2 linked regions of the Labilibaculum sp. DW002 genome follow. Each later gene encodes a partner of the first gene's protein in a complex. Links are inferred from orthologs where the notes say so. Each region holds a gene or a part of one and is shown in the gene's direction. Other genes may lie near its edges. The genes, in order: secA and secY.

What was found.
Region 2: the proteins of secA (region 1) and secY are in contact, whole or in part, in a crystal structure (PDB 3DIN), measured with the Thermotoga maritima proteins. The link is inferred for Labilibaculum sp. DW002 from one-to-one orthologs. Residues at the interface, in WP_004082002.1 of Thermotoga maritima: Glu261, Ala262, Arg263, Lys300, Ala301, Arg302, Thr303, Ile304, Ile305, Leu323, Tyr324, Asp325, Pro326, Val329, Ser330, Tyr333, Ile336, Lys340, Phe345, Val349, Glu363, Phe364, Tyr374, Ser375, Gly376, Gly377, Glu393, Ile395, Thr482, Ser483; in WP_004081795.1 of Thermotoga maritima: Glu108, Gly109, Glu110, Glu111, Ala236, Glu237, Arg238, Arg239, Ile240, Thr241, Ile242, Gln243, Tyr244, Ala245, Arg246, Arg247, Val248, Thr249, Gly250, Arg251, Arg252, Val253, Tyr254, Gly256, Ala257, Ser258, Thr259, Tyr260, Leu261, Pro262.

Annotation. Positions count from the first base shown.
Region 1 is NZ_JAKJSC010000001.1:271,631-288,668, forward strand. The notes cover bases 8,145-11,971. They hold secA (preprotein translocase subunit SecA), read left to right. Parts: upstream 8,145-8,474; coding sequence 8,475-11,771; downstream 11,772-11,971. Other genes in these bases: L3049_RS01200 (hypothetical protein), read left to right, coding at 8,145-8,365; lgt (prolipoprotein diacylglyceryl transferase), read left to right, coding at 11,871-11,971. Also shown: L3049_RS01170 (TolC family protein), read right to left, coding at 151-1,503; L3049_RS01175 (Clp protease/crotonase-like domain-containing protein), read right to left, coding at 1,503-2,258; L3049_RS01180 (efflux RND transporter permease subunit), read right to left, coding at 2,264-5,311; L3049_RS01185 (efflux RND transporter periplasmic adaptor subunit), read right to left, coding at 5,316-6,395; L3049_RS01190 (TetR/AcrR family transcriptional regulator), read right to left, coding at 6,548-7,117; L3049_RS01195 (ferritin), read left to right, coding at 7,364-7,876; more of L3049_RS01200, read left to right, coding at 8,012-8,144; more of lgt, read left to right, coding at 11,972-12,674; L3049_RS01215 (MutS-related protein), read right to left, coding at 12,745-14,553; L3049_RS01220 (glutamate-5-semialdehyde dehydrogenase), read right to left, coding at 15,126-16,373; proB (glutamate 5-kinase), read right to left, coding at 16,415-17,038. UniProt on the Escherichia coli protein: Required for protein export, interacts with the SecYEG preprotein conducting channel.
Region 2 is NZ_JAKJSC010000001.1:2,318,583-2,334,639, reverse strand. The notes cover bases 13,212-16,057. They hold secY (preprotein translocase subunit SecY), read left to right. Parts: upstream 13,212-13,885; coding sequence 13,886-15,229; downstream 15,230-16,057. Other genes in these bases: infA (translation initiation factor IF-1), read left to right, coding at 15,903-16,057; rplO (50S ribosomal protein L15), read left to right, coding at 13,430-13,876; rpmD (50S ribosomal protein L30), read left to right, coding at 13,223-13,399; rpsE (30S ribosomal protein S5), read left to right, coding at 13,212-13,212. Outside these bases: L3049_RS09130 (elongation factor G), read right to left, coding at 1-1,084; rpsL (30S ribosomal protein S12), read left to right, coding at 1,491-1,871; rpsG (30S ribosomal protein S7), read left to right, coding at 2,000-2,476; fusA (elongation factor G), read left to right, coding at 2,488-4,602; rpsJ (30S ribosomal protein S10), read left to right, coding at 4,628-4,933; rplC (50S ribosomal protein L3), read left to right, coding at 4,975-5,592; rplD (50S ribosomal protein L4), read left to right, coding at 5,592-6,224; rplW (50S ribosomal protein L23), read left to right, coding at 6,235-6,525; rplB (50S ribosomal protein L2), read left to right, coding at 6,533-7,357; rpsS (30S ribosomal protein S19), read left to right, coding at 7,377-7,646; rplV (50S ribosomal protein L22), read left to right, coding at 7,687-8,103; rpsC (30S ribosomal protein S3), read left to right, coding at 8,109-8,822; rplP (50S ribosomal protein L16), read left to right, coding at 8,849-9,280; rpmC (50S ribosomal protein L29), read left to right, coding at 9,283-9,480; rpsQ (30S ribosomal protein S17), read left to right, coding at 9,488-9,742; rplN (50S ribosomal protein L14), read left to right, coding at 9,745-10,110; and 8 more genes. UniProt on the Escherichia coli protein: The central subunit of the protein translocation channel SecYEG. Consists of two halves formed by TMs 1-5 and 6-10.

The DNA of each region.
Region 1 (17,038 bases):
CGGAATACTAAAAATAGAGATAAATTTTAAGAGATAAAGGAGTATTGCATTCTATTTTTAAGAAAGTTTCTTAAAGAAAAATGGGACATCCTTTGTTTAGGATGTCCCATTTTCACACTTTATTTACCACAGTTTGCAATGGAGTAAAATTTAAGAATTTAATTGACCTATTGATTTGTAATATTTCGCTATGCTTGTTTTAACTTTCGTTTTGGCATTTATAAAATTAGCATGCGATTGTTGCCATTGTAATTGAGCGTTTAAAAGCTCTCTGGTTGTAGATACACCTTGTTTTAACCTATTACGTTCCAGCTTTAAATTCTCATTCGCCTGTTCTAAAGACGTTTCTGTAAAATCTAATTTTATCAGAGATTCCTTTAGTTTAAAAATAGCCTGATGAATTTCTAGGGTCATTAATTCAGTACTTTGATCTAATTCATATTCGGCTTTTTCAATATTCCTCTGCTCAATGTGTTTTTTTAGTTTTTTTTCACCCCAATGAAAAACAGGAATACTTAAAGATACTCCTGCATTAAATGTAAAATCATTCTTTTGTTTCCCATAATGATCTGGATTTTGAGAAACATAGTTTGCGAAAGAAACCAATTGTGGCAAATAATCAGCACTAACCAATTTTTTCTGAGTTTTTGACATCTCTAACTGAGTGTTTAACATCTTAACTTCTGATCTACCCAAAAGCTGTTTTTCATCGAATGATATATCTGATAAATGGTTTGGAATGATAATAATAGAATCTTGAATTTGAAGGGTAGACATTATTTCCTCACCAATGCTTTGATTCAGACTCATTTTAGAAAGTTCTATGTTGTCATTTAATTCAATTAAAGAGAGTTTTGCATTATTCAATTCTACCTTAGTCTTTAATAACTCATTTTTAGTAACAATTCCGGTTTTGTACCTGTTGTTAACCTCCTTTAATACATCTGTTAAAAGCTCTATTGATTTCTCGATTACCATTTTTTGTTCCTGTAAAGAAACTAGTCCCCAATACTTGGTTTCAATATCTAGAAATAAGTCTGACTTTGTTCTGTCAAGATTATCATCGGCCAATTGTACACCAAGTTTTGATAAAGTTTTAACGTGTTGCAATTTACCACCCATATAAATTGGCAGGCTCATCCCTAAGTTAGCAGAATAAGAATTTGTATACGCTAAATCGGTAATACTTCCTGGTGAATAAACACCACTGGGTTGACCATTTATTGTAGGTAACTCATATCCCGGAATTACCATTTGATTGGGATCACTTAAATAAGTATAGTTAGATGTCAAATCAAAAGTAGGCAACATAGCACGTTTGCTTAATTTTAAGGAAGCTTCGCTCGACTTAAAATCAGATACAGCAGATTTAACCGTTTGGTTGTGCTCTAGGGCTTTTTCCTTACAAACTTGTAGTGATAGAACCTCTTGAGCAACAATTTGCTTTGTAACCAGTAATCCTATCGTTAATAGGAAAGCTGTTTTAAATATATTATATCTCATTATTTACTCTTATTTTTCATTTTTCGAATACAAGTCAATAAAAACTCATCCTCTTTCTGGAGAGCGAATTCAAATTTTCTCTGTTTTTTGTGCTCAAAGATTTTAACAGCCTCTATTTCTATGTAATTGAACTTATTATATCGATTCGCAATTAAAAGCACCTTGTTTATCAGCTCTTCTTTATTGAATATCCCATCGATAATATGTTTGTTATACAGTTCATCAGAGAATACCTTATCCGTGTAAAACAGTAATTTTAATGGATTTAAATACATTAAGTGATATTCCGAGAAAACAGCTCCTCCTTTAGGGATATTGAGCATATTGCAATTGTCATTATCCAGATAAAATTCTTGTGATGCAAACCTTAAATCAGCCACCATGCTAAAACAAAATAGCATTGGAGTAATTGGTTTTGAATTGATTGAAATGATAACCTTTTCAAGAGATTTAATTTTTAAAAATACTTGGTTAAAGGAACGAAACACTCGAAGTATTGCACTTTCATAATCACTTTCTTCAAATATTGAATTCCATTTACTTTTAAATTGATCTATGGAATATTCTGGATGCTCATTATTAATAACTAGGGTTTTAATCTCATCTTTAGAATTGATTTCATCAAGAAATTCCAATAATTCATTTTTATGAACGAAAGTCTCCTTTTCTAAAAAAATGGAGTAATCCAACTTAAGCATCATCACCCCTTGGACAAATTCCGTTCTAAAATATTTACTGCTTATATTTTCAATCATGATTATTAGTTTAGTTCTGTTACTTTGATTCGGTAAAAGATGACATAAAGTAGAGGTACTACAATAAGTGTAAGTACTGTAGCGAATAACAATCCAAATATGATTGTTACTGCCATTGATCCATACATTGGATCAGTTACGATAGGCAACATTCCTAAAATGGTGGTTAAAGCAGCAAGAGAAACAGGTCTTAAACGGCTGATGGAGGCATTAACTACTGCAGAAAATGCTTGCATTCCTTCTGTATTCAGATTAATGTTGATTTGGTCCATTAACACAATGGCATTTTTAAGTACCATTCCAATTAGACCCAAAAATCCAACTATTGCCATAAATCCAAATGCATTATCTGTTACAAATAATCCAATTCCAACACCAATAATCGATAATGGAATAATGGCAATAACTACAAGCGATTGTCTTACACTATTGAATAACATGATGATGATAAAGACCATTAACAATAAGGATACAGGCATAAATTTATTCGTTCCTTCCTGCGATTCCATCGATGGTTTTAGCTCACCATCCCACATAAAGGAATATCCTTCAGGTAAGGAAATAGCTTCAATATCCTTTTTCATATAACTTAAAAGGGTGGCTCCGGTAACACTTGGATCTTCAGGATCACACTTAATGGTAATGGCTCTTTGGCGATTGAACCTTTTGATAACGCTGTTTTCCCATTTAAATTCTACATTATCAACTACGTCTTTTAAAGGCACAGAATAAGCTCCTTGTTGCGACCAAACACCCGTATTTTCAATACTTGAAATACTGTTTTGGGCATTTTGATTTACTTTTAGCATTACAGGCATTTGCTCTTCGTTTTCACGATACACACCTATGCCTAAACCTGTACTTGTCAATTGCTGAATTGCATTCCCAAAATCGCTTCTTGAAATGCCTACTCGAGATGCTTTTACTTGCGAATACTGAGGAACCCAGGTTAATACTTTATTTCTCCAATCATCACAAATATCTCCACACAAGGGTTCGTTCTGCATAACGATCTTCGTTTGCTCGGCTAAATCTCTTAATACTGCAGGATCAGGCCCCATAAAACGCGCTTCTACCTTATACTTTATTGGTGGTCCAGCAATGTAATCTTTTACTCTGCATCGAGCTTGCGAATAATTGTCAGCAAAGAACTTCCTTAAACTTGGCTTCATTGCATCGGCTTCCTCAGAGCTATTTGTTTCAATCATCAATTGACCAAAACTAGTGTTGTAACTTTCATTATGTGCTACCAATATATAGCGAGGTGGTGTTTGACTAATGCTACTTACAATATTGATAATTTCAGGATAATTCTTAAATAGTTCCTTTTCAGCTTTTGCTAGATCTTCTTCTACTTTATTAACAGAGCTTCCCTCGGGTAACCAATAGTCAATCTCTACATATGATTTTTCAAGAGGCATAAAGAAAGCTTGTTTCAAATTGCCAAATGCAACCATAGATACAATTAAAAACAAAATTACTGATGCCAAAGAAATCCACCGATAGCGCAAACTCTTAATTAAAAACTCTTTAAATTTGATATACATCCTACTTGCATAAGGATCTTTTATCTCTTTAGGTACTTTTAGAAACCTTTCATTGGTTAATGCTGTTTGTGTCATCGCAAAAAACCAGCTCAATGTCAATGATATTGCCAAGACCAAAAATAAATCTCTACAAATTTCACCTGCCGCATTAGGTGCTAAAAATACTGGTAGAAAAGCTAGGATGGCAATAATCGTTGCACCTAATAATGGAAGAGAGGTAGAGCTTGAAATATTAACAATTGCTTTTCGTCTATTTAAGCCTCTTTGTAAGGAAACTAAAGCACCATCAGTTACCACAATTGCATTGTCAACCAACATTCCCATAGCAATAATAATTGCAGCCAAGGAAGTTCTATGAAGACTGATGTCCATTGCATTCATTACAATCAAGGTTCCCAATATAGAGAAGATAAGACCACTTCCAATTAAGATACCAGACTGAAATCCCATAAATATTAACAGAACGATAACAACAATTCCAACTGACATAATCAAGTTTGCAATAAAATCGTCGTTAGCTACTTCCACCTCATGCGCTTCATTATAAACGGAATTGATTTCTAGACCTAAAGGAAGGTTTGGTTTAATGATATCCAATTTAGCTTTTAAGTTTTCAGCCAAAGAAAGCACATTACCTCCTTTAGTTGTAGAGATAGCCAATCCGATAGCATCATTACCATTTCGTTTCATCAAGCCCACAGCAGGTTCGAGGTATGATTTTTTGATCTCTGCGATGTCTTTCAAATAAAATTGTTCGTCGCGAACCTGTACAATTGTATTTTTGATTTCTTCGAGATTTTTAAAGGCATTGTTTCCCGAAACTCTTACATATCGATCTTGTAATTCAATTTGACCCGCCGCAGCAATACTGGCTTGTGAATTGAACACTTGGGCAATTATACCAGGATTGATTCCCAATTCAGATTTTTTAGCATCATCAATAATTACATCGATGCACTCAATTCGATTACCAAAAAGTGTAATCTTACCCACATGCTTAACAGGCAATAATTCTCTTTTCAGATATTGAGCGTAGTCATTTAGTTCTTCATGAGAAAACCCATCACCAGTAATGGCATAGAACATGCCATATACATCACCAAAATCATCAATAATATTTGGTGTTTTCACATTTGCAGGTAAGTCTGGGGAAGCATCTGTAATTTTTTTTCGAAGAATATCCCAAACCTGAGGCATTTCATCAGAACGAAGCTTTTCCTCAATATCAATATCTACAATAGAGAGTCCGGCGTATGAACTAGAAGAAATTTCTTTTATATTATCCATACTTTGAGCAGCTCGCTCAATTACTTCGGTAACCTCTTGTTCTACCTCATGAGCCGAAGCTCCCGGGTATTGTGTAATTACTAATGCCGTTTTAATTGTAAACAAAGAGTCCTCAAGCTTACCCATACTAAAGTAAGATGATATTCCTCCAACCATCACAATTAATAGCAAAAAGTAAATTACTATTTTATTTTTAAGTGAATATTCTGTTAAACTCATTTTACTACAATTTATTACCTATGTTTGTTTTTGAGAATGCTTCCAATTTTTTAACCTTTTGTCCTTCGCTTAAAAAATGTACTCCTGTTTTAACGATAAATTCACCACCTTTTAAGCCTTTTTCTATTAGAATCATATCATCCGATAGGATTTGTCCTTTACGAACTTCCTTGGCAGATACTTGTTCGGTTTTTTCATTGTAAATCCATACAAGTGTTTTATCTTTTTTTGAGAATACGCAGGAAATAGGCACTTGCAGAAAGGAATTCGAATCAGTATTGCTTTCGCAAATTTCCAAATAGGCAGTAACTCCTGCTCGTAGCTTAATATTTTCTGGTACATCAATTAAAATAGAAATAGGGTATGATTGTTTTGATGAGCTGGTTTTATGCCCAATTTCTTTTAATCTGCCAGGAAGACGAAGTTTTTCACCACTACGTTCAACAAGGCAATTAAACTTAGTACCCTCTTTAATTTTGGATAAATCTTCTAATGAAATCGATGCTTTAACCTCAAATTTAGATAAGTCAATTAATGAAACGATCCCTTGGCCAGGATTTACTTCCTCATAATTATTTACAAAAGTGTTGTTGATATATCCTGCAAATGGGGCTCTTAAATCAGTATCATTCAATGCATTTTTTGCAGACTCATAAGCAGTTTTAGCTGAAGTATAGTTCGATTCAATTTGATCGAAAGTACTCTCAGCAACACTTTCCTGTTCCAACAATGTCTTATAGCGATCATATTCGGCACTGGCGAGTTTATAAGAAGCTTGTGTCGCCTCTAAGGCAATTTTATAGTCACGAGGATCTATTTTTGCAATTACATCACCTTTTGATACGAAATCACCAATAATATCATTCAACTTAACGAGTGGTCCTTTTACTCTAAAGGCAAGTTTGGTTTCTCTCTTTTCATGAATACTAGCAGGAACAACAGTGTTGTTATTTTGCTCTGAACTTAATTTTGTTTCAATCACCCGTACCGATCGTAGGTATGTTTTTTTCTTCGCTTCTTCTTTGCAACTTACTACGTTAAGTAGTATGATTAGTAAGCAACAGGCATTTCTTAATTGTTTCATTATTAATCTTTAGTTTAAAATATTTGTTATTTATATGTTGTCAATGTAAACTAAAAGAGTGTAAGTAGTTTACTTGTCGTTGAAAAAAATAGGGAACAAGCAGCTGACTATTTGCTGTTTGTTTCCTAATGCTGCGATTTAGTTTTACTGCACTATCTTTTCTGAATGGAGGAGAAGATATATTTCAATTCCTCTCTAATTTTAGATTCAAATTCTGTTTTAGTTTTGCACATATTGATATTGAACTCCATTAATGCACTCACAATGTTGGTAATTACTCGAGATTCGACACTCTCATGTATATACCCCATGGCTTTCCCTTCTTCTAAAAAATCAATAAGCATACTTCTTCGAGTAATTAGTTTCTCGTGAATCATAGCTTCTATTCTGGGGTATTCAGTTTTAATCGTTTTAAAATTGACAATGATAAATTCCTCAACATGTTCAATTTGTTGATTCGCCATGTTTTCAAGTAAAGTATGGTAATCCTTATCTTGCTCGGAGTAGGTTTTAAAGGAATTGATGACTATGTCCATGTTATCAGAATAACATTTGTATAATAAGTCTTCTTTATTGCCTATGATCTTATAAAGGGTTCTTTTAGACATACCGCATTCTCTTGCCAAATCATCCATGTTCCATCCCTTAACTCCAGATTGCAGAAGGAGAGTCTTTGTGCAATTCAATACCACTTTTTCTATATTCTTATCACCTATTTTCATATAAGTATACTAAATAATCAAAATCAGTTTACATTGTGCAAACCTAAGCTAGATTTTTGAACTATCAAAGAAAATTATTAATAAAAAATATACTTACTCGATGATCTTAACATTTTTTAGGATCAAATTTAGGAATGTGATTTTACAGTATATGCAAAATAGAATCAATCTACATTAGCATTTCTGCTGCATTCACTTAATTCTTCTTATTTTTGGGTAAAATTAGAATACACTAAAAATATTATTATGGCTTTAAATAAAAATGTAGAGAAGATCTTGAATGAGCAGATTAATGCTGAATTTTGGTCTGCATACTTTTACTTATCAATGTCTAACTATTTTAATACAAATGGCATGTCGGGATTCTCAAATTGGATGAAAGTTCAGTTCGAAGAAGAGACTTCACATGCTATGAAAATGTTAGATTTTGTAAATGAGCGTGGTGGAAGAGTTATTCTTGAACCAATTGCTGAAGTGCCTTCGGAGTGGGATGGTGTTTTAAACATTTATGAAGAAACATTAAAGCACGAAGAGAAAGTAACAAGCTTAATTAACGAGTGTGTTAATGTTGCTATTGCAGAGAAAGATCACGCAACAGTTAATTTCTTGCAGTGGTTTGTTGACGAGCAAGTAGAAGAAGAGGCTGGAGTTGGTGAGATTATCGATCAGTTAAAAATGATTGGTTGCCAAGGTAATGGTCTCTACATGATGGATAAAGAATTCAGATCAAGAGTTTTTATTGATACAACAAAAGCTTAAGGATTTTAAACCATTCAATATTTGAAAGCCTCACATAGTGGGGCTTTTTTTTATGATGTAAAGGTGTTAAATCAATAAAAATTTCTACTTTTGGTCTCAATGGACATGAACAGGTATCTCATAGTAGTTTTTTGTGTGCTCACAGGTTGTGCGGCAGCAGTTCCAACGGCCAATGGTCAGGAGTTTGCTATCGATCAGCAACTGTTTGCCGAATGGTATGCCGATCATGTTGATAATATTGATGAAGCTTATTCATCACCAATTCTTGTTCAAGTTGAACAGGATCACTTTACTGGATCTTCTATTCATACTACGAATGAAGTTTCTTTACTTCAAAACTTACCAAAATTTCCACCTTTAAATCAAGACATTGACGTAGAAAGTGTGCCAATTTTGGAAGACTTTCAATGCTTCAAACTTGCACCAGAAGTTTACATCTCGACTATTCTGGATGGTGATTTTCGGGTTAGAGCACCTGTATTAAGCTAATTCTTACCAATTTGTCGTTCAGACAAGAAATTATTACATCATAAATATATTGAGTTTTCGACGCATTGCATCGAGGGCGTTTATTCATATTGAAATCAATAAACACAAAATGGGTTTTATAGATAGTGCATTAGGTAAACTGTTTGGCAATAAGGCAGATAGAGACCTTAAAGAGTTGAGTCCATATTTAGGACAAATTAAATTAGAATACGATAGGATTACGCAACTTACAACTGATGAACTTCGTGGAGAGTCAGATAAGTTAAAGCAAAAAATACAAGATCATATTCAAGCTGAAAAAGATGAAGTTTCAAGCTTGAAAGAGAAGATTGAAAATGGTAAGCTTTCTGTTAATGAAAAGGAAGAAATATACGATAAAATAGATAAGATTGAGTCGGATATTGATGATAAGATTGAAGAGGTTTTAGATCAAATTCTTCCAACGGCTTTTGCTGTTGTTAAGGATACAGCTCGTAGATTTACTGAGAATGATGAATTGGAAGTTACTGCTTCTCAGTTTGACAGAGATTTAGCGCCACATTACGATAATGTGCAAATTGACGGAGAAAAAGCGGTGTATTTCAATTCATGGCTAGCAGGGGGTACAGAAATTACATGGAATATGGTTCACTACGATGTTCAGTTGATTGGTGGTATTGTACTTCACCAAGGTAAAATTGCTGAGATGGCGACTGGTGAGGGTAAAACCCTTGTTGCAACCCTTCCGGTATTCTTAAATGCATTAACAGGTCGTGGTGTTCATGTTATTACCGTGAATGACTATCTGGCAAAACGTGACTCGGAGTGGATGGGACCTATTTACCAATTCCACGGTTTGTCAGTAGATTGTATCGATAAGCATACACCTAATTCAGATGAGCGACGTACAGCTTATGCTTGCGATATTACTTTCGGTACAAACAATGAGTTTGGCTTCGATTACCTACGTGATAATATGGCAACCAATCCTAAAGATTTGGTTCAGCGTCGTCATAACTATTCAATCGTCGATGAGGTTGACTCGGTATTAGTTGATGATGCTCGTACGCCATTGATTATTTCTGGTCCTGTTCCTAGAGGAGAGCATCAGTTATACGATGAGCTAAAGCCTAAGGTGCAGAAATTGGCTAAAGCGCAGACTGATTTGGTGATGAAAATGTTCACCGATGCGAAGCGTTTATTAAAGAGCGAGGATAAGAAGGAGCTGGAAGAAGGCGCTAAGTTATTGCTTAGAACTTTCAAAGGGATGCCAAAAATGAAGCCACTTATTAAATTCTTAAGTGAGCAAGGAAATAAAGCTTTATTGTTGAAGACTGAGAACTTCTACATGCAAGAGAATAACAAAAACATGCACATCATTACAGATGACTTGTATTTTGTTATTGATGAGAAGCAAAACTCTATTGAGTTAACTGATATTGGTATCGATTTGATTACGGACGATAGTGATGATTCGTCATTCTTTGTTCTTCCGGATATTGGATCAGAAGTTGCAGTTATCGAGAAATCGGACATGTCTGATGAAGAGAAGCTGAAAACTAAGGATGAGATGATCCAAAGCTATGCGGTTAAATCTGAGCGTGTACATACCGTAAACCAGTTATTAAAAGCCTATTCACTTTTCGAGAAGGATGTTGAGTATGTTCTTATGGATGGTAAGGTCAAGATCGTTGATGAGCAGACGGGGCGTATTATGGAAGGTCGTCGTTATTCCGATGGATTACATCAAGCGATTGAAGCAAAGGAAAGTGTGAAGGTTGAGGCTGCAACACAGACTTTTGCAACCATTACACTTCAGAACTACTTTAGAATGTACCACAAGCTTTCGGGTATGACAGGTACAGCAGAAACTGAAGCGGGTGAATTGTGGGATATCTATAAGTTGGATGTGGTTGTTATTCCAACAAACCGTCCTATTTCTCGTGATGATAGAGAAGATTTAGTTTATAAGACGAAGCGTGAGAAGTACAATGCAGTTATCGATGAAATTGGAGAGCTTGTAAAAGCAGGTCGTCCGGTTCTTGTGGGTACAACTTCGGTTGAGATTTCGGAACTTTTGAGCCGAATGTTGAAACTAAGAGGCATTAAACACAATGTACTGAATGCAAAATTACACCAGCGTGAGGCAGATATTGTTGCCGAAGCAGGTTATAAAGGAACCGTAACGATTGCAACCAATATGGCGGGTCGTGGTACCGATATTAAATTGAGCGATGAGGTGAAAGCTGCCGGTGGTCTTGCGATTATTGGTACAGAGCGTCACGATTCTCGTCGTGTCGACCGTCAGTTACGTGGTCGTGCCGGTCGTCAGGGAGATGTTGGTTCTTCTCAGTTCTTTGTTTCTCTTGAGGATGATTTGATGCGTCTGTTTAGCTCAGATCGTATTGTGAAGTTGATGGATAGAATGGGTATTGAGGATGGTGAAGTGATTCAGCACTCAATGATTTCTAAATCTATTGAAAGAGCTCAGAAGAAAGTTGAAGAGAATAACTTCGGTATTCGTAAGCGTTTGCTTGAATATGATGATGTTATGAACTCTCAACGTGAAGTCATTTATAAGCGTCGTCGTCATGCTTTATTTGGTGAGCGTATTCAGGTTGATATTGCTAATATGATGTTCGATGTTTGCGAAGCGGTGGTTAATGAATACCATGGTGGAGATTTCGAAGATTTCAAACTGGAACTAATTCGTGTACTTTCAATTGAATCTCCTGTTACTGAGGAAGAGTTCATGAAAGAAAAGCCGGAGGATATATCAAGCAAGTTACATGAAATTGTTTTAGATGCTCATAGACGTAAAGTTGAGACAATTAGCAAGCAAGCTTATCCTGTAATCAAAGATGTTTATGAAACAAAATCAGAAATGTACGAGAATATTGTTGTGCCTATTTCTGATGGAACGAAGAATTTCCAGGTTGTAACTAACTTGAAGAAAGCTTACGAAACAGAAGCGGAAGAATTGGTTCGTGCCTACGAAAAAGTAGCTATTCTGGCAACAATTGACGATTCATGGAAAGAGCATCTACGTGAGATGGATGACTTGAAACAATCGGTTCAGAATGCATCTTACGAGCAAAAAGATCCACTATTGATTTATAAATTTGAATCTTTCAACTTGTTCAAGTCGATGGTCGAAGGTGTAAACAAAAGCGTTATCAGTAGCTTAATGAAAGGACACATTCCATTGTCTGATCCTGAAGAAGTAAGACAAGCTGAAGAGCGTAAAAGGACAGATATGAGCAATTTGAAAACGACCAAAGAAGAAATGGGTCGTGGTGGTGAAAAAGCTGAACCTAAAAAGATGGAACCAGTTCGTAATGTTCAAAAAGTAGGTCGTAACGAACCTTGTCCTTGTGGTAGTGGTAAGAAATTTAAGCAATGCCACGGTAAAGGAATTCCAGCTTAATTTTCATAAATAAAAAAAACATACTAAATTCACATGGATTGTTCTGTTATAAGAACAATCCATTTACTGTTTTAGTAATGCACACTTAAAATAACAACTATGCTACTATCAATCCTTTGGGATGTAGATCCTGAAATATTTAAAATTGGCCCTATTGCTGTACGATGGTATGGTTTACTATTTGCTCTTGGTTTTTTACTGGGATATCAACTTGTTGAGCGAATGTTTAAAAAGGAAGGCATTCCTTTAGAGTGGCTTGAGAAGCTTTTTATGTATACCTTAATTGCTACCGTAATTGGTGCACGATTAGGTCATGTGATTTTTTACGGTTGGGAATTTTATTCTCAACACCCTGCTGAAATTTTAAAGATCTGGCATGGAGGATTAGCCTCTCATGGTGCAACAATTGGAATTTTAGCCGCACTTTATTTCTATTCGAAAAAGGTGAGTAAGAAATCTATTTTATGGGTACTTGATAGAGTTGCTATTCCTGTAGCATTGGCTGGATTCTTTATTCGTACGGGTAACCTGATGAATTCTGAGATTATTGGAACTCAAACTCACTCTGAGTGGGGATTTCAATTCGTAAGAGCTTCAATATTTGAACCTCTGGCACCAAGACATCCAGCGCAATTGTACGAAGCAATTTGCTATCTTATCTCCTTTGTTGTATTGTTCTTTATGTATTGGAAAACAAATGCAAAACAATATAGTGGAAGGCTATTCGGAGCTTTTTTCATATTGATTTTCACAGCTCGTTTCTTTATTGAGTTTATTAAAGAAAATCAGGAAGCTTTTGAAGAAGGTATGGCTTTAAATATGGGACAATGGTTAAGTCTTCCATTTGTTTTAATTGGTTTGTTCTTTTTTATACGATCTTTCAAAATAAAGCCAGAAGCTTAAAAAATTTAAAATATAGAAAAAGCCGAATCTGTAAAGATTCGGCTTTTCTTTTTTTCAGTGCCTATCTGTCTTATTTTTCTAGCAAGATATCCATATCTATTCCCATTTTTCTCATTAAAATTGGAGCATTAAAGGTTTTGCAAACACCATTTCTCACCTTGTAATCAAAATAAAGTTGTTCTCCATCAATTTGTATGTCGAAGAATTTATTTTCAATCTGCCCAGGAAGTTGTTCTTCTAAGTCAGATAACTCAAGATCATGCGTTGCAACCATGGCAACCGCGTCATATTTAATTAGCTGCTTAATAAGTGCTCTCGATCCAGTAGACTTGTCTTTCGAGTTCGTTCCTCTTAAAATCTCATCCAATAGAAGTAATGTATTTTCTTTTTTATTTACTTTCTCAATAACTTGCTGTATTCTTTTTAATTCGGCGTAAAACGATGATTCATTATCTTCAATTGAGTCTTTTATTCTCATGGAAGTGTTTACTTCTACATTCGAAACAATCATTTTATTTGCACAAACTGGTGCGCCTGTAAGAGCCATTACGATATTTACACCAACAGTTCTTAAAAATGTGCTTTTGCCAGCCATATTAGATCCAGTAACAATGTGAACGCATCCTGGGCCAATTAATGAGTAATCATTGTTAACTCTTTTTTGCTGATCAATCATAGGGTGTCCAGCTTCTTTTAAATCTAATTCAAAATGTTTTTCAGAAATAGTGGGAAAGCACCAATCTTCGTGATTAAAACTAAGGTTCGCGATGCTTGATAAAGCTTCAATTTCTCCAATTGCAGAAAACCATTGCTCTGTTTCACTTCCATGCTTTTGTTTCCAACGATCTATTCTAAATAGAAGATGTAGCTCATAAAAGAACAAAAGGTTAATCATGATTTGAACAGCAATGTTTAAACGTTGGTCAAGTAACTCTATTAGCTTTGTTAACTGATCTATTTTTTTTGATGTAGCCCGACCTTTGCTCGCAAATTGATTTTTTAAAGCACTCAGTTTGTCAGAACTCCAATTCTCTTTTTCGAATGTTTTAATGATATAAGAATAGGTCTTAAGCATTTTACCTCTTTTGGCTGTTTGTTCATGAGCCAGATTAACTTTGCTATGATTAAAGTAGTGAATTACGATACTAACAAGCACCATGATAATGATTGGCGCCTGAGATCCAATAAAAGAATAAATTAAGGCTCCTAAGGATAGCAAAGGCATTACTATTATTGTGATGAAGAGTAATTTATTTCCGTGAAATGGGGATGCTTTCTTTCCCCAGCTAATAACAAAGTTAGGGTCATCATTTTTTAGATTACTGGTTAGCCCATATTGAGTGATATCTTGTCTCCAATCAATTTTATCAGATAATTCCTTTACTGCATTTTGTCTTATTTTAATTTCCTCATTTGTTGATTGCTTAGAAAGCCAGTTAGCTAAAATGTTATTACCAATTTTAGTGACACTACGATTCATTAATTGAAATAAGGAATGTTGTCCAAAAATATCCAGATCGGAAGAGTAGGAGTGGTTTTGGTCTGCGTATTCTTCTCCATCGTAAAAAAGATCACTATGTCGAGTCTTTAAACAAGAAATTTCATTCTCATTAATCGTTAGTAAGGTTTTTAACCTTTTTATGTTTTTACTGTTTCGGTTGTATTTTCTTACAAAATAAACCAGCATAGCAGCTAATGTTATCGCAATAGCACTTGCAATTGCAACAGAATAGGATAGAAATACATAAAACAATACAAGTGCTCCTACAGCACTGGTAAGACGAAAGAATGACAGTATTCTATTCTGTTTTCTTAGATCAGAGATTTGATTTGTAAATGCATTAACTCGATCTATATAAAAGGAAAGTTTTTGTTCCATTATTTTGCTTTAATATTTGGGTCACCAAATGTAAGTAAAAAGATGATTTAATGATAGGGCGTAAGGCGTTCTAATTGAATCTGAATGGAAAATATTGTGAGAGGCCTAACTATTTTTCTAAAAGTAGATCGGTAAAGAGATTTACTGATTTTATATCAATAATAACGGATTATGCCTGCGAAGTATTTATTGAAAGTATAATTCATGCCATTCGCACTCTTAGTGAACAGTGCAAAATAATGAAGTTGATCCTCTGTTTACTTAATATTCATATAGTTCTAATAAATGACGCAGAGGCGTCTCATGTAAGGATTTGATTCTTTCGTGTATATAATGATGATTTTAATCATTAAAATAATACCGCTTGAATATTAATAATCATTTAAAATTGTAGCTGTTTATTAAATCTAATCAATGGTAGTTTTTTACTAGCGTAAGATTTCGTGATTTTTCATTCGAATATATGATAATGTCAGCACAAATCATAGAAAAACTTATGAAATGCTGTAAAGGGATATGAAAAATCCAATCAATTTAAATTGATTGGATTAGTCTATTTCTTAAATTAAAGTCTACTCTCTAATTTGTCCATCTCCAGTAATGATCCATTTGTAGGATGTTAATTCCTCTAAAGCCATTGGCCCTCTCGCATGTAATTTTTGAGTGCTGATTCCAATCTCTGCACCTAAACCAAATTGAGCTCCATCTGTAAAAGCTGTGGATGTATTTGAATAAATTGCTGCAGCATCAACAACAGAAGTGAAGATATTAATAGTCTTACTATTTTCGCTAATGATAGCTTCACTGTGTTTTGAACTGTAACGATAAATGTGATTGATTGCGTCCTCAAAATTATCAACCGTTTTAATCGACATTTTATGGCTCAAAAATTCAGTGCCAAACGAATTTTTATCTGTTTTGTTAAGTAATGACTTAGGATAGGATTCTTTAATTGCAGCATATGCTATTTCATCTGCAAATATTTCAACCTGCTTATCTTGCAACTTATTTGTTAAACTAGGTAAGTCAGCTATCCTATCTTTGTGAATAATTAAGCAGTCAAGAGCATTACAAACACTAACACGCCTTGTTTTTGCATTAAATATGATGTCAATTCCTTTGTTTAAATCTCCATCTTTATCAAAATAGGTATGGACAATTCCGGCTCCAGTTTCAATTACGGGTACTTTAGAATTCTGACGTACAGAATTAATTAGATTTTGTGAACCTCTTGGAATTAACACATCAACAAAGCCAACAGCGTTCATTAGTTCTTTGGCTGCTTCTCTTTCTGGAGGTAGCAATTGAATAATATCTGAATTTATTTCAAAACGATCGAGTGTAGCTTTTATTAAAGATACCAAAGCCTTATTCGAATGTTCAGCATCGCTACCTCCTTTAAGTACACAAGCATTACCTGACTTAAAGCACAAGGCAAATACATCAAGTGTTACATTAGGACGTGCTTCGTAAATAACCCCAATTGTACCTAATGGAACACTTATCTTTTTTATTTCAAGTTGATTGTCAAGCGTTTTATTAGATAATTCTTTCCCTAATGGTGAAGGAAGCTGTAATGTGTTTTCAATATCATTCGCAATTCCATCAATTCTTTCTCCATTAAGTAAAAGTCTGTCGTATTTTGGATCTTGTATCGACATTTTGGCTAAATCTTTCTTATTTTCTACAATGATAAGATTCTTGGCTTCTCGTAGCGATAGAGCAAGTTGTTGTAATACTGTATTAATTTTATCAGATTCAAGTAAACACATGCTTCTAGAAGCTTCCTTTACTTTATATAGTTGTTCTGTGCAATTCATTTTATTTTGATTTAAGAGATTCAACAATATCTATTGAAAATTTAGTATAGGAAAAGATAATCGTAGTGTACTAAAGGTTTAGCTCCTGATTTCCCAATATATTTACTTGCTTTTTCTTTGTTGTATTGTGTTTTTCCAAGACCAATAACCTTTCCCGATTGTCCAACGATTTTAATGATATCACCTTTTTCAAATTCACCTAGTATTTCAATTAAGCCTATTGGTAATAAGCTAGTCGCCTCGGCAGATAATAAGGCATCTTCAGCTCCTTTGTTAATAATTAGCCTCGCTTTTTCAAATCCATCAGAGCCTGCAAGCCATTGTTTTACTGTTGATGCTTTTTTGCTAGCTGTAAAGCTTGTGTGCATTACCTCATTTGGAGAGTTGATTAAATTCAACAAAATATTATCTACGCCACCATTTGCAATATGAACTGGAATACCAGATTTCGCTACTCTTCCTGCAATGCTGCATTTTGTGAGCATTCCACCTCTTCCAAAATTGGATTTTTTTGTTGTAATGAATTGTTTTAAACGATTAATATCTCCATTTACAGTAGATAGTAATTCTGAATCATCATCTTCTGGATTTCCTGTGTAGATTCCATTAATATTACTCAATAAATACAGTGCTTCAACATCCATCATCGATGCAATTAAACCAGA
Region 2 (16,057 bases), 2.0 Mb from region 1 along the record:
CAAGTTCTGAAACTTTTTCACGATGACGACCTGCAACAGCATATAGCTGAGAAAGACGTTCTTTTGTGCCATTATTAATATTCGTTAAATCATCACCTTCCTTAATTTTACCAGATATTACTTTGAAGTAATTGACTTCACCAATATGTGGTTCAATAGATGTTTTAAATACAAATAAGGAAGTCGGAGCATTCGCATCACATTTTGCTTCACGTCCGCTTACGGTAGGAATGGCAGGCATCTCTGTTACGAATGGTACGATATTACCAATAAATTCCATTAGGCGTCGAACACCCATATCTTTTTTTGCAGAAATACAGAAAACAGGATATAGATCACAAGCTGTCATCCCTTTTCTCATTCCTTCTCTCATCTCATCCTCAGTCAAACTTCCTTTATCGAAATAAAGTTCCATTAAAGCTTCATCATTTTCAGCTGCTGCTTCAACAAGTTCGTTGTGTAGTTCATTTGCCTTTTCTGACTCAGACTCCGGGATGTCAAGTATTTCTGGTTTCCCGCCTTCAGGACCCCACTTATACATTTTCATTTTTAAAACATCAACAACGGCATCGAAACCATTTCCAGCATTTACAGGATACTGAACAATAGCAACCTTGTTACCAAAGCTTACCTTAGCAGATTCGATACTTTGCTCGAAATTAGCTTTTTCATGATCGAGGTGATTTACAACAAAGATCAAAGGTTTGTTTCTCTTAGTCGCTCTTCTACCAAGAATCTCAGTTCCTACTTCAACACCGTGTTGAGCATTAATTAGCATCAAACCGGTATCAACCACATTTAGGGCAGAAATAACACCACCTGCGAAATCTTCAGCACCTGGCGTGTCGATAAAATTGATTTTCTTTCCTAACCATTCTGTGTACAAAACTGTTGAGAAAACAGAATTGCCATGCTCGTGCTCTACCGGGTTGTAATCAGAAACGGTGTTATTATCATCCACGTTTCCGCGTCTACTAATAACACCGCCTTCAAATAACATTGCTTCAGCTAGGGTCGTTTTACCCGAGCCGGCATTGCCAATGAGCGCGATGTTTTTAATTTCATTAGATTGATAAACTTTCATACTCGAAATTTTTATTGGGTTAAAAAATTGTACATTATCTATTAAAATGGATCATAAGTTCCATTTTGGCTTATAAGGTTCTCCAAATTAATTAACTTTTTAGTTAGATGCAATATACATTAGAAAATGAGCAAGTTTAGTATTTAACTTGTTGAATTAATTGCCGTATTTTTGATTTTACTCCTTTGTTTTTGGCGGGTTTTAAGATTGTGTTTCAAGAAAAATAAAATCACTTAATTTTTTGACAGATAATAACTTGTCTTTTCTAAACTCTTTTCCTATCTTTGTGCGCTGATTTCAAGGGGATTTTGCAAAAACACAGAGTTGAGTTGCTGTTTTTGTGAAATAATTAATACCTTTGCAACCAATTTGTTAAAATATATTTAATCACAAAGTAATTGTTAATATGCCTACAATTCAACAGTTAGTTAGAAAAGGACGCACCAAACTTGTAGAGAAAAGCAAGGCTCCAGCCTTGGATTCTTGTCCTCAGAGAAGAGGAGTTTGTGTTCGTGTTTACACTACTACACCTAAGAAGCCTAACTCAGCTATGCGTAAAGTAGCTCGTGTTAGATTGACAAACGGAAAAGAAGTGAATGCTTACATTCCAGGAGAAGGACATAACTTGCAAGAGCACTCGATCGTATTGATTCGTGGTGGTCGTGTTAAGGACCTTCCAGGTGTAAGATATCACCTTGTTCGTGGTGCACTAGATGCTTCAGGAGTAGAAGGTCGTATGCAGCGTCGTTCTAAGTATGGTACTAAGAGACCAAAAGCTAAAAAGTAATTAATTCTAGTTTTTAAAACTGTGAGTTAATGTTTATGTGTTGTTCTCTATTAAGTTGAGTAAATGATCGTGAGATTTTTGAAGACTGAAAAAGGCAGCTACAACGGATAACTCGTAAACTAAGAAAGATGAGAAAATCAAGACCAAAAAAGAGAATCTTGTTACCGGATCCAAAATTTAATGATGTGTTGGTAACACGATTTGTAAATGACTTAATGGTTGACGGAAAGAAAAATCTATCATTTAAGATTTTTTATGCAGCGTTAGAAATCGTTAAGGAAAAAACTGAAAAAACAGGGAAGTCTCCTTTAGAAGTTTGGAAAAAATCATTGGAGAATATTACTCCAGGTGTTGAAGTTAAGTCTCGCCGTGTAGGTGGAGCAACTTTCCAAGTTCCAATGGAAATTCGTCCAGAAAGAAAAGTTTCTATCTCTATTAAGAATATGGTTCTTTTTGCTCGTAAGAGATCTGGTAAGTCTATGGCCGATAAGTTGGCAGCTGAAATTATTGCTGGATTCAACGAAGAAGGTGGTGCTTATAAGAAGAAAGAAGATACACATAGAATGGCTGAGGCTAACCGTGCTTTTGCTCATTTCAGATTTTAATAATTAGGATCATGGCAAAAAGAGATTTAAAATATACCAGAAATGTTGGTATTATGGCTCACATCGATGCTGGTAAAACTACAACTACAGAACGTATCTTGTATTATACTGGTGTTTCTCACAAAATTGGTGAGGTGCATGATGGAGCTGCTACCATGGACTGGATGGAGCAAGAGCAAGAGCGTGGTATTACCATTACTTCTGCTGCTACAACTTGTTATTGGAACTACAATGACGAGAAATTCCAAATCAATATTATTGATACCCCGGGTCACGTTGACTTTACTGTAGAGGTAGAGCGTTCTTTACGTGTTCTTGATGGTGCTGTAGCATGTTTTTGTGCTGTAGGTGGAGTTGAAGCTCAATCTGAGACAGTTTGGAGACAAGCTAATAAATATAAAGTTCCTCGTATGGGTTTTGTGAACAAGATGGACCGTTCTGGTGCTGATTTTTTCAAAGCTGTACGTGAGGTTAAGGAAAAGCTTGGTGCTAATCCTGTACCTATTCAAATTCCAATCGGAACAGAAGAGAAGTTTTGTGGTGTAGTTGATTTGATTACAATGCAAGCTTGTATCTGGTTCGAAGATGAGAGTGGAACAAACTACAGAATGGAAGAAATTCCAGCTGATCTTAAAGAAGAAGCTGAAGAGTGGAGAGCTAATCTTGTAGAGGCAGTAGCTGAGCAGGATGAAGAGCTGATGGAGCGTTTCTTCGAAGATCCAGATTCTATTACTGAAGATGAGATGTATGCGGTTATCCGTAAGGCTACTATTAGCATGGAAATTGTTCCAATGTTATGTGGTTCTGCATTTAAGAATAAAGGTGTTCAGAGATTATTGGATGCTATGATTACTTACTTGCCACATCCATTAGATATTGATGCTATTGAAGGTACTGTTCCTGGAACTAACGAAGTTGCTTCTAGACAACCATCGGTTGATGAGCCTTTAGCAGCACTTGCATTTAAAATTGCTACTGACCCATTTGTAGGTCGTTTGGCATTTACACGTGTGTATTCAGGTGCTATTGATGCAGGTTCATACGTTTATAACGTAAGAACAGGTAACAAAGAGCGTATTTCACGTTTATATCAAATGCATTCAAACAAGCAAAATGCTATCGACCGTGTTGAGGCTGGTGATATTTGTGCTTGTGTAGGTTTTAAAGATATTCGTACTGGAGATACTCTTTGTCAAAAAGAAACTCCAATCGAATTAGAATCTATGGATTTCCCAGATCCAGTAATTGGTATTGCTGTTGAGCCTTTGACTCAGAAAGATGTGGATAAGATGGGTATGGCTTTAGCTAAACTAGCTGAAGAGGATCCTACATTCCAGGTTAAGTCTGACGAAGATTCAGGTCAAACAGTAATCTCTGGTATGGGTGAGCTTCACCTTGATATTATTATTGACCGTTTGAAGCGTGAATTCAAGGTTGAGTGTAACCAAGGTGCGCCTCAGGTTTCATATAAGGAAGCTATTACTCGCGAAGTTGAGCACCGTCAGGTATTCAAGAAGCAGTCTGGTGGACGTGGTAAATTTGCTGATATTCAATTCCGTTTATCTCCGGTTGATGAAGATTTCGAAGGAGAAGGATTACAGTTTATTGACCAAATTAAAGGTGGTAACATTCCAAAAGAATTTGTACCATCTGTACAGAAAGGTTTTATTGAAGCAATGAAAAACGGTGTATTGGCAGGTTATGTTGTCGATTCATTGAAAGTTGTTTTGTATGATGGATCTTTCCACCCGGTTGACTCGGATCAATTATCATTTGAGTTGGCTGCTAAGCAAGGTTTCAAAGAAGCTTGTGCTAAGGCAGGACCAATCGTTCTTGAGCCTATTATGAAAGTTGAAGTTGTTACTCCAGAAGAATATATGGGTGATATCATCGGTGACTTGAATAAGCGTCGTGGTCAGATCGAAGGAATGGAGTCTAAGCATGGTGCTCGTGTTGTAAACGCGAAGGTACCTTTGTCTGAGCAATTCGGTTATGTAACTGTATTGAGAACTCTATCTTCTGGTCGTGCGAACTCTTCTATGGAATTCTCACATTTTGAAGATGTACCTAAGGGAATTGCAAAAGAGGTTGTAGAAGCCGCTAAGGGTAAAGTAGAATTATTGTAATTAATATCGTAATAGATTTAATAATATGAGCCAGAAAATTAGAATTAAACTGAAATCTTACGATCACAACTTGGTTGACAAGTCAGCTGATAAGATTGTAAAAACAGTTAAGGCTACAGGTGCGGTAGTAAGTGGACCAATTCCACTTCCTACTCACAAGAGAATATTTACTGTTCTTCGTTCAACTTTTGTGAACAAGAAATCAAGAGAACAATTTCAGCTTTCTTCATTTAAGCGTTTAATTGACATTTACAGTTCAACTGCAAATACGATTGATGCTTTAATGAAACTTGAGTTGCCAAGTGGAGTAGAAGTTGAAATTAAGGTTTGATAGACAGTAATTGTTAGTTTTATTTTAAAACAAAAAGAGAAATGCCAGGATTAATTGGAAAAAAAATCGGAATGACTTCCGTTTACAGTGCCGAGGGAAAATGTATTCCATGCACTGTCATTGAGGCAGGTCCATGTGTCGTAACACAAGTTAAGACTCTTGAGTCTGACGGTTACGCAGCACTTCAGTTGGCTTTTGATGAAAAGAAAGAAAAGCGAACAACTAAGGCGCTAGATGGGCACTTTAAAAAGGCAAACACAACTCCAAAGAAGAAACTTGTTGAATTTTCGGATTTTGACAAAGAGTATGCTTTAGGTGAGGCTGTTACTGTTGATATTTTTGAGGACACAGTTTATGTGGACGTTGCAGGGGTATCAAAGGGTAAAGGTTTCCAAGGTGTTGTAAAACGTCATGGTTTTGGCGGAGTAGGTGGCGCGACACACGGTCAGCATAATCGTTTACGTGCACCTGGTTCTATTGGTGCTGCATCTTACCCAGCAAGAGTATTTAAGGGCATGAGAATGGCCGGACGTACTGGTGGGGACACTGTGAAGGTTCAAAACCTTCAGGTTCTTAAGGTAATTCCTGAGAACAACTTATTATTAGTTAAAGGATCTCTTCCAGGGTCTAAAGGTTCATACGTAATTATTGAAAAGTAATGGAATTAACTATTTTAAACACAGCTGGAGAAGATACAGGAAGAAAAATTGAGTTGCAAGATTCAGTTTTCGGCATCGAACCAAATGAGCACGCTATTTACTTAGATGTAAAACAATTTTTAGCAAACCAACGTCAGGGAACTCACAAGTCAAAAGAGAGAGCTGATATTTCTGGTTCAACTGCAAAAATTAAAAAGCAAAAAGGTACTGGTACAGCTCGTGCGGGTAGTATCAAGTCTCCTTTATTTCGTGGTGGTGGACGTTGTTTCGGACCACGTCCAAGAAACTACAGTTTCAAATTGAACAGAAAACTTAAGCAATTAGCTCGTAAATCTGCATTGTCAGTTAAGGCTAAAAACAACGCTTTAGTTGTTGTTGAAGATTTCAATTTTGAAGCAGTAAAGACAAAATTGTTTGTTGATCTTCAAAATAATCTGAAAGTAGCTGATAAAAAAGTACTTTTGGTTTTAAACGAAGAGAATAAAAACATATATTTGTCGTCTCGTAATTTGAAGAATGTTGAAGTTGTGCGTGTTTCTGACTTAGCAACTTATGACATTATGAAAGCTTCAACTTTGTTATTCGTTGAGAGTTCGGTTAATGGGCTCAATGAAATGTTTAAACTAAACTAAGTTTAAAAAAATGGAAATTTTATTAAAGCCCCTCGTTACCGAGAAAATGACTGACCTAAGCGAAAAATTAAATCGCGTAGGTTTCGTTGTTGATCGTAGAGCGACAAAGATCGATATTAAGAAAGCAGTTGAGAAAATGTACAACGTTAAGGTTGCGGCAGTTAATACCATGAATTATCAAGGTAAGAAGAAAAGCCGTTTTACTAAAGCTGGTGCAATTGAAGGAAGAACTGCTTCTTTTAAGAAAGCGATTATAACTTTAGTTGAAGGAGATAACATAGATTTTTATAGCAATATTTAATTAGAAAATGGCTGTACGTAAATTAAAACCTGTAACTCCTGGTCAAAGAAATAAGATCTTAAATACCTTTGAACAGGTAACTACAGACAAACCTGAGAAATCATTGTTAAGACCAATGAAAAAAACCGGTGGTAGAAATAACTCCGGTAAAATGACAATGAGATATATAGGTGGTGGTCACAAAAGAAGATATCGAGTAATCGATTTCAAAAGAGACAAGGATACTATCCCTGCCAAAGTTGTATCAATAGAGTACGATCCAAACCGTACTGCGCGCATTGCTTTGCTTGTGTATGCAGATGGTGAGAAGCGTTACATTATTGCTCCAAATGGTTTAGAGGTAGATCAAACACTTGTTTCTGGTAGAAACGTTGCTCCAGAGATCGGAAATGCAATGCCATTATCAGATATCCCATTAGGTACAATAGTTCATAATATTGAATTAAGACCCTCTCAAGGTGCTGTGATGGCTCGTAGTGCTGGTGCATATGCTCAACTCGTTTCACGTGATGGGAAATATGCAATGATCAAATTGCCTTCGGGAGAAGTTAGAATGATTCTTGTTACCTGTAAAGCTACAATCGGTACTGTTTCTAATAGCGATCACGCTCTAGAAAGAAGTGGTAAAGCTGGTCGTACTCGCTGGTTAGGTAGAAGACCTCGTGTTCGTGGTGTAGTGATGAATCCAGTTGATCACCCAATGGGTGGTGGTGAAGGTAAATCTTCAGGTGGACATCCACGCTCTAGAACAGGAGTCTTGGCAAAAGGTTTCAAAACCAGAGCTAAGAAGAATGCTTCTAATAAGTATATCGTTGAAAGAAGGAAAAAATAATTTGATTAACTAAGTTGTTATGAGTCGTTCATTAAAAAAAGGCCCTTTTATCGATTTCAAATTGGATAAAAGAGTAGTAGAACAAAACGAGTCAGGTAAAAAATCAGTGATTAAAACCTGGTCACGTCGTTCTATGATCTCTCCAGATTTCGTAGGCCACACGATTGCCGTTCACAACGGAAATAAATTCATCCCAGTATATGTTACTGAAAATATGGTAGGTCATAAACTAGGAGAATTTGCGCCAACTCGTACCTTTAGAGGTCACGCTGATAAGAAAAAACGTTAAGCGTGACGTTGGTTTTAATTAACATTTTGAATTCATAGAAATGGGAGCTAGAAAAAGAATAAAAGCAAACCAAATAAAGGAGCAAAATTTAAGCAAAGCATTTGCTAGCTTAAAGAATGTTCCTACTTCGCCCCGCAAAATGCGCCTTGTTGCCGATATGGTAAGAGGTATGGAGGTGAACCGAGCTTTAGATGTACTTCGTTTCAGTCCAAAAGAAGCATCAACTCGCGTAGAAAAACTATTGCTTTCTGCTATTGCCAACTGGCAAGCTAAGAATGAAGGACAAAGACTAGAGGAAAGTGCACTATATGTGAAAGAAATTTCAGTAGATTCTGCACGTATCCTTAAGCGTCTAAGACCTGCACCTCAAGGAAGAGCACATAGAATTAAAAAGAGATCAAATCATGTAACTATATTACTTGGTAGCAAAACTGCCGAAAGTGATAATAAAGAATAGTTAGAATGGGACAAAAAGTAAATCCAATAGGGAATCGACTAGGAATCATCAGAGGATGGGATTCTAACTGGTTTGGTGGAAAAAACTACGGTGAGAAGCTTGTTGAAGATACAAAACTTCGTAAGTATCTAAATGCTCGTTTAGCAAAAGCAAGTATTTCTAAAATCATAATTGAAAGAACTCTTAAACTAATCACTATTACTATCAACACTGCACGACCTGGTATTATTATCGGTAAAGGTGGTCAGGAAGTAGATAAGTTGAAAGAAGAGTTGAAGAAGATTACTGACAAAGAAGTACAAATTAACATCTTTGAAATTAAGCGTCCTGAGTTGGATGCCGTAATCGTCGCTAATAATATTGCTCGTCAAATTGAAGGTCGTATCGCCTACAGAAGAGCAACTAAGATGGCCATTGCTTCTACAATGAGAATGGGTGCTGAAGGAATTAAGATTCAAATCTCAGGCCGTTTGAATGGAGCAGAGATGGCACGTTCTGAAATGTATAAAGAAGGACGTACTCCTCTTCACACTTTAAGAGCAAATATTGATTACTGTTTAGCTGAAGCTTTAACAACTTATGGCTTACTAGGAATCAAAGTTTGGATCTGTAAAGGTGAGATTTATGGGAAACCAGATTTAACTCCAAATGCTGGATTGCGCGATGCTCGTGCACCAAAAGGTGGAAAATCAGGTTTTAATAGAAGAAAAAAGAAGTAGTCTTTAAATTTTAATGTATTAGTACGATGTTACAACCAAAAAGGACTAAATTTAGGAGACAACAAAAGGGAAGAATGAAAGGTAACGCACAGCGCGGAACTGAATTAGCATTCGGATCTTTTGGAATTAAATCACTTGAAACAAAGTGGTTAACAGGTCGCCAGATTGAAGCTGCTCGTGTTGCAGTAACCCGATATATGCAAAGACAAGGTCAACTGTGGATCAGAGTATTCCCGGATAAGCCTATCACTAAGAAGCCTGCAGAGGTACGTATGGGTAAAGGTAAGGGTTCACCAGAAGGATTCGTTGCTCCTGTTTCACCAGGAAGAATGTTATTCGAGTGTGAAGGTGTACCTTTTGAAGTAGCAAAAGAGGCTTTACGTCTTGCTGCTCAAAAATTGCCTGTTACTACAAAGTTTGTCGTAAGACGTGATTATGTTGAAAATTCAAATGATTAATCATGAAGAATTCGGAAATTAAAGAGTTAACAACACAGGAAATAGTAGAAAAGTTGGACGCTGAAAGATCAGCATTAACTCGCTTCAACCTAAATCACGCTATTTCACCTTTGGAGAATCCTTTACAAATCAAGGAAACCAGACGTAATATTGCAAAATTAATGACGGAAAAGCGTCAGAGGCAATTAACTGAAAAGTAAAAAAGTGATGGAAAGAAACCTTAGAAAAGAACGTATCGGGGTAGTGGTAAGCGACAAAATGGATAAAACCATTACTGTTGCAGTTCACACTAAAGAAAAACACCCTATTTACGGAAAGTTCGTGAACAAGACTAAGAAATATACTGCTCACGACGAAGAAAACACCTGCAATGAAGGTGATACCGTAAAGATCATGGAGACCCGACCTTTGAGTAAAAATAAGACTTGGAGATTAGTTGAACTTATTGAAAGAGCTAAGTAATCATGATACAAACAGAAAGTAGACTATTAGTAGCTGATAACAGCGGAGCCAAAGAAGTTCTTTGTATCCGTGTGTTAGGCGGAACCAAGAAACGTTATGCCTCAATTGGCGATAAGATTGTGGTTACCGTTAAGAACTCAATCCCAGGTTCCGAAATGAAAAAAGGAACAGTAACAAAAGCTGTTGTTGTTCGTGTAAAAAAAGAGATTAGAAGAAATGATGGGTCTTATATCCGCTTTGACGATAATGCTTGTGTGTTATTGAATACAGCAGAAGAGATGAGAGGAACCCGTATTTTTGGACCTGTTGCAAGAGAACTACGTGAAACAAACATGAAGATCGTATCTCTAGCACCAGAAGTATTATAATCTTGTAAACTTAGAACAATGCGAAAAAAGTTACATATTAAAAAGGGTGATACCGTAATTGTAAACGCAGGGGAATCTAAAGGCCAGGAAGGTAAAGTATTAGAAGTTCTTGTTGACAAGCAACGTGCGATCGTTGAAGGTGTTAACATGATGTCTAAACATACTAAACCTAACGCAGCTAACCCTCAAGGCGGTATTATTAAGCAAGAGGCTCCTATTCACATTTCAAATTTGAATGTGAAGGATCCTTCTACCGGGGCAGCGACCCGTATTGGTAGAAAATTGAATGACAATAACAAATTAGTTAGATACGCTAAAAAGTCAGGGGAGGAGATTAAGTAATGAGTTATATACCATCTCTTAGAAAACAGTATACAGAAGAAGTTGTTCCAGCTTTAGTGAAGGAATTTAACTACAAATCTGTAATGCAAGTTCCTAGATTAACGAAGATAGTACTTAATCAAGGTGTTGGACAAGCAATTGCTGACAAAAAAGTTTTAGAGTTCTCATTGAATGAATTAACTTCAATCACTGGACAGAAAGCTGTATCAACTCTATCAAGTAAAGATATTTCTAACTTTAAGTTACGTAAGGGTATGCCAATTGGTACTACTGTTACATTACGCCGCGAGCGCATGTACGAATTTCTTGAGAAATTAATTCGTGTTGCTTTGCCACGTATACGTGACTTCAAAGGTATTAATAGTAAGCTTGATGGACGTGGAAACTATACATTAGGTATTGAAGAGCAAATCATTTTCCCTGAAATCATTCTTGATGAAGTGAATAAGATTATGGGTATGAATATTACCTTTGTTACTTCAGCAAATACCGATGAAGAAGCCTACGCTCTTTTGAAAGAATTTGGATTACCATTTAAAAACATTAAAAAGTAATAAGATGGCTAAAGAATCAATGAAAGCTCGCGAAGTTAAGCGTCAAAAGTTAGTAGAAAAGTACGCTGCTAAAAGAGCTAAATTAAAAGAGGAAGGTGACTACATCGGTCTTAGTCGTTTACCTAAAAATTCTTCACCTGTTAGATTACATAACAGATGTAAGTTAACTGGTCGTCCTAAGGGATACATGAGACAGTTCGGTTTAAGTCGTATCACTTTCCGTGAGATGGCTCATTCAGGATTAATCCCAGGTGTTAAGAAGGCAAGTTGGTAACCAACAACGTTTGTAAAAGAACTATTGTTAAATATTGTCCCGAGCAATCGGGATCAATTTAATTTTTTATAAAAATGACAGATCCAATAGCAGATTTTCTTACGCGTTTAAGAAATGCAATTATGGCTAACCACAGAGTGGTTGAAATTCCTGCATCAAACGTAAAAAAGGAAATGACAAAAATTCTTAAGGATAAAGGATATATCCTTAATTACAAATTTGAGGATGATGGTTTGCAAGGCAAAATTAAAATTGCTTTGAAATATCATCCAGAGTCTAAGATTCCAGCAATTAAGGATCTTAAGCGTGTCTCTAAGCCAGGTTTAAGAAAATATTGTGGAGCTACTGAATTACCTCGCGTACTTAACGGTTTAGGTATTGCTATCCTTTCTACTTCTCAGGGAGTAATGACAGATAAGGAAGCACGCCAAAAGCACGTTGGTGGTGAAGTATTGTGTTTCGTTTACTAATTTAGGGAGGATAAGAAATGTCAAGAATTGGAAAATTACCTATCGTTTTGCCTGCCGGAATTGAAGTAAAGGTAAACAAAGATAATTCAGTGGTGGTTAAAGGGCCTAAAGGTGAATTAACCCAACAGGTTAATCCTGTAATCAAAGTAACTGTTGAAGAAAACTCTATCGTTTTAGAGCGTCCAACGGATCAGAAGCCTCATAAAGCAATGCATGGTCTTTATCGTTCATTAATCAGCAACATGGTTGTTGGTGTAACTGAAGGGTACAAAACTGAGCAAGAGCTTGTAGGTGTAGGTTACCGTGCGACTTCTAAAGGTCAGATCTTAGAGTTGGCTCTAGGTTTCTCTCACTTGATTCATATGGAGATTGCACCAGAAGTTAAAGTAACTGCTGTTACTGACAAGCGTGCTAATCCAATTATTACTCTTGAGAGTTGCGATAAGCAATTGATTGGACAGGTTGCTGCAAAGATTCGTTCTTTCAGAAAACCTGAGCCGTATAAAGGAAAAGGTGTTAAATTTGTTGGAGAGCAGCTAAGAAGAAAAGCTGGTAAATCTGCGGGTAAATAATTTCTAAAACAGTAAATTATGGCTTTAACTAAGCGCGAAAGAAGACTTAGAATTAAAAGAAGAGTTCGTAAGTCAATTTCTGGAACTGCCGAAAGACCAAGAATGTCAGTTTTTCGTTCAAATAAGCAGATTTCAGTACAGATTATAGATGATGTTACTGGGAAAACCATATTATCTATTTCATCTCTAGTAAAAGAAATTGCTGAGAAGAATGGTAATAAATCAGAGCAAGCAGAATTCGTAGGGCAAGCAATTGCTGAGAAAGCTGCTACTGCAGGTATTTCTGAAGTAGTGTTTGATAGAAATGGTTACTTATACCATGGTAGAATTAAATCTTTAGCGGACGCTGCTCGTAAAGGTGGCCTTAAATTTTAAATATTATGGCAGATAAGAATATTAAGACTAGCGACGCAGAACTTAAGGATAAACTGGTTGCAATTAATCGTGTTACTAAGGTAACAAAAGGTGGACGTACTTTTAGCTTTTCAGCAATTGTAGTTGTTGGAAACGAGAATGGTTTAGTAGGTTGGGGGCTTGGAAAAGCAAACGAGGTTACTACAGCTATCTCAAAAGGTGTTGACGCTGCTAAGAAAAATTTGATTAAGGTTCCAGTACTTAAAGGAACTATTCCTCACGAGCAACTTGCACGTTTTGGTGGAGCAGAGGTTTTTATTAAGCCTGCTTCTCATGGTACCGGGGTAAAAGCTGGTGGTGCAATGCGTGCCGTACTTGAGAGTGTTGGTGTTACTGATGTACTTGCAAAGTCAAAAGGATCATCAAACCCTCATAACCTTGTGAAAGCTACTATTGAAGCTCTTGGAGAACTAAGAGATGCACATACTGTAGCTGATCAAAGAGGTGTTTCATTAGATAAAGTGTTTAACGGTTAAACTAAAGGAAATGGCTAAGATTAAAATTACCCAAGTTAAGAGTAAAATTGGTAGTAACGCTCGCCAGAAGAAAACTTTAGAAGCATTGGGATTGAAAAAGATCAATGGTACTGTTGAGCATGAGGCTACACCTCAAATTAAAGGAATGGTTGCAAAGGTGAGTCACCTAGTTACCGTTGAAGAATAATAATTGTTAATATTTTAGCATACATATATTATGGACTTAAGTAACTTAAAACCCGCAGCTGGCTCTGTTAAGACAAATAAAAGAATTGGTCGCGGTCAAGGATCTGGTAGAGGTGGTACCTCTACCAAAGGTCATAAAGGACAAAAGTCAAGATCTGGATACTCGAAGAAAGTTGGTTTTGAAGGTGGTCAAATGCCTTTGCAACGTCGAGTTCCTAAGTTTGGATTTAAGAACATTAATAGAGTTGAATACAAAGCTATTAATGTTGAAGTATTGCAAGTATTAGCTGAGAAAAACAACCTTACTACAATTGATGTAGAAGTTTTAGTTAACGCAGGAATGTGTAGCAAAAACGACAAAGTCAAAGTTTTAGGTAATGGTGTATTATCTGCTAAGCTTGAAGTTAAAGCTCATGCGTTCTCGAAATCAGCTCAAGCAGCGATTGAAAAAGTAGAGGGAACTGTTGTTAAATTGTAAGATTAGATAATGAAAGGTTTAATAGATACATTGAAGAACATCTGGAAGATTGAAGATTTAAGATCAAGAATCTTAACAACTTTAGCTCTTCTATTGGTTTACCGTTTAGGTACCATGATAGTGTTGCCGGGGATAGACCCAGCTCACTTAGGCGCGTTAAAATCTCAAACTGCTGATGGAGTACTCGGTTTGTTAGATATGTTTTCAGGCGGAGCATTTTCGAATGCCTCAATTTTTGCCCTAGGAATCATGCCTTACATCTCTGCATCTATCGTTATCCAGTTAATGGGAATTGCTGTACCTTACTTTCAGCGTTTACAACGTGAAGGTGAGAGCGGTCGACGTAAAATCAATCAGATTACACGTTACCTAACCGTCGTTATTCTTATTCTTCAAGCACCAGGATATTTATTAAACCTACATTCGCAATTGCCTGAACAAGCTTTCATTTTGAAAGGCGCTTTCTTTACAGCATCTTCAGTGGCTATTCTTGCAGCCGGATCAATGTTTATCATGTGGTTGGGTGAAAAGATTACAGACAAAGGGATTGGAAACGGTATTTCTATCATCATCATGATTGGTATTATTGCTCGTTTACCATTTAACTTTGTAGCTGAACTTGGATCAAGATTAGAAGGACAAGGTGGTGGATTAATTCTACTAGTTCTTGAAATCGTAATTTTGTTTGTTGTTTTTGCTCTTACTATTCTTTTAGTACAGGGTACAAGAAAGATTCCGGTACAGTATGCTAAGCGTATTGTTGGGAATAAGCAATATGGTGGTGTTCGTCAGTACATTCCTTTAAAAGTGAATGCAGCTGGTGTTATGCCAATCATCTTTGCTCAGGCTATTATGTTCTTGCCAATGGCATTTGTGAACTATGCGAGTTCAGATTCATTATCAGGAGTTGCTGCTGCTTTAAGTAACTACACAGGATTTTATTACAATGCTTTGTTCTTTGTAATGATTGTGCTGTTCACTTATTTTTACACGGCTATTACAGTTAATCCAACGCAAATGGCTGAGGATATGAAGAAAAACGGTGGTTTTATTCCAGGTGTTAAACCAGGTAAGAAAACTGTTGACTTCTTAGATACTGTAATGTCTCGAATCACTTTACCAGGATCATTATTCTTAGGTTGGGTTGCAATTATGCCTGCCTTTGCAATGTTAGCTGGTATTAATAGTGGTTTTGCACAATTCTTTGGAGGTACTTCATTATTGATTTTAGTAGGTGTTGTTTTGGATACTCTGCAACAAATCGAAAGTCATCTATTGATGCGTCATTACGATGGTTTGATGAAGTCTGGAAGAATTAAAGGTAAATCTCCGGCAGGAGCTGCTGCTTATTAAAATATTTTTGCTTTCTTTGCAAAATGATTTTTGGCAAAGCTGGGGATTTGATTTAGTTGCTTATTATGAGTAACTTACTAATAGCGAAATCTTTAGGTGTAATATCGAAAGAATTAGCTTTAGAACTCAATTTTCCGATTTGTTAAAATTGCAAAGGAGTAAATAAGAAACTATGGCATAAAACCAAGGTTTCTTGGTTACGATGGATTCCAGAATACCTTTTGTTTTAATTAACTAGTAGGTTGTTCAAGGAATTCCATCTAGCTTTTAGCTGAAATAGGGAGATGTTGTTTCCTGTGATTATGAGGTTTGTTGAATTGTTTTTTGATAATTTATATAAGACCTTTACTATTGGTTCAGTACTCCTACATTCAGCAACTGTTGAAGGTTATCAGAAGAGTTTTTACAGAGTAGTAAAAAATATTGATGGTAATCATTAGGCGAAATAGGTTTTGCCATACGAAGCGTGCAGAGAGTCATTGAATTTCTGCTGTAAGAAAGATGGGAAGACAAGGAATTGGAGAAATCTTCATGAAGAGCCATTAGTTCTGGATTATTGAAAAAAGGACGTGGATTGAAATTGTGAGAAGAAATGGTGATTGTAAAATGATCTGATCCTGTCCAGTTTTGAATTTATTGAGGAATAAAATAACATATAATACAATTATTACTTATGGCTAAACAGCCTTCAATAGAACAAGACGGTACCATTACCGAAGCATTATCAAATGCAATGTTTCGCGTAGAACTTGAGAACGGACATGTGATAACAGCACATATCTCCGGGAAAATGAGAATGCACTATATTAAGATCTTGCCTGGGGATAA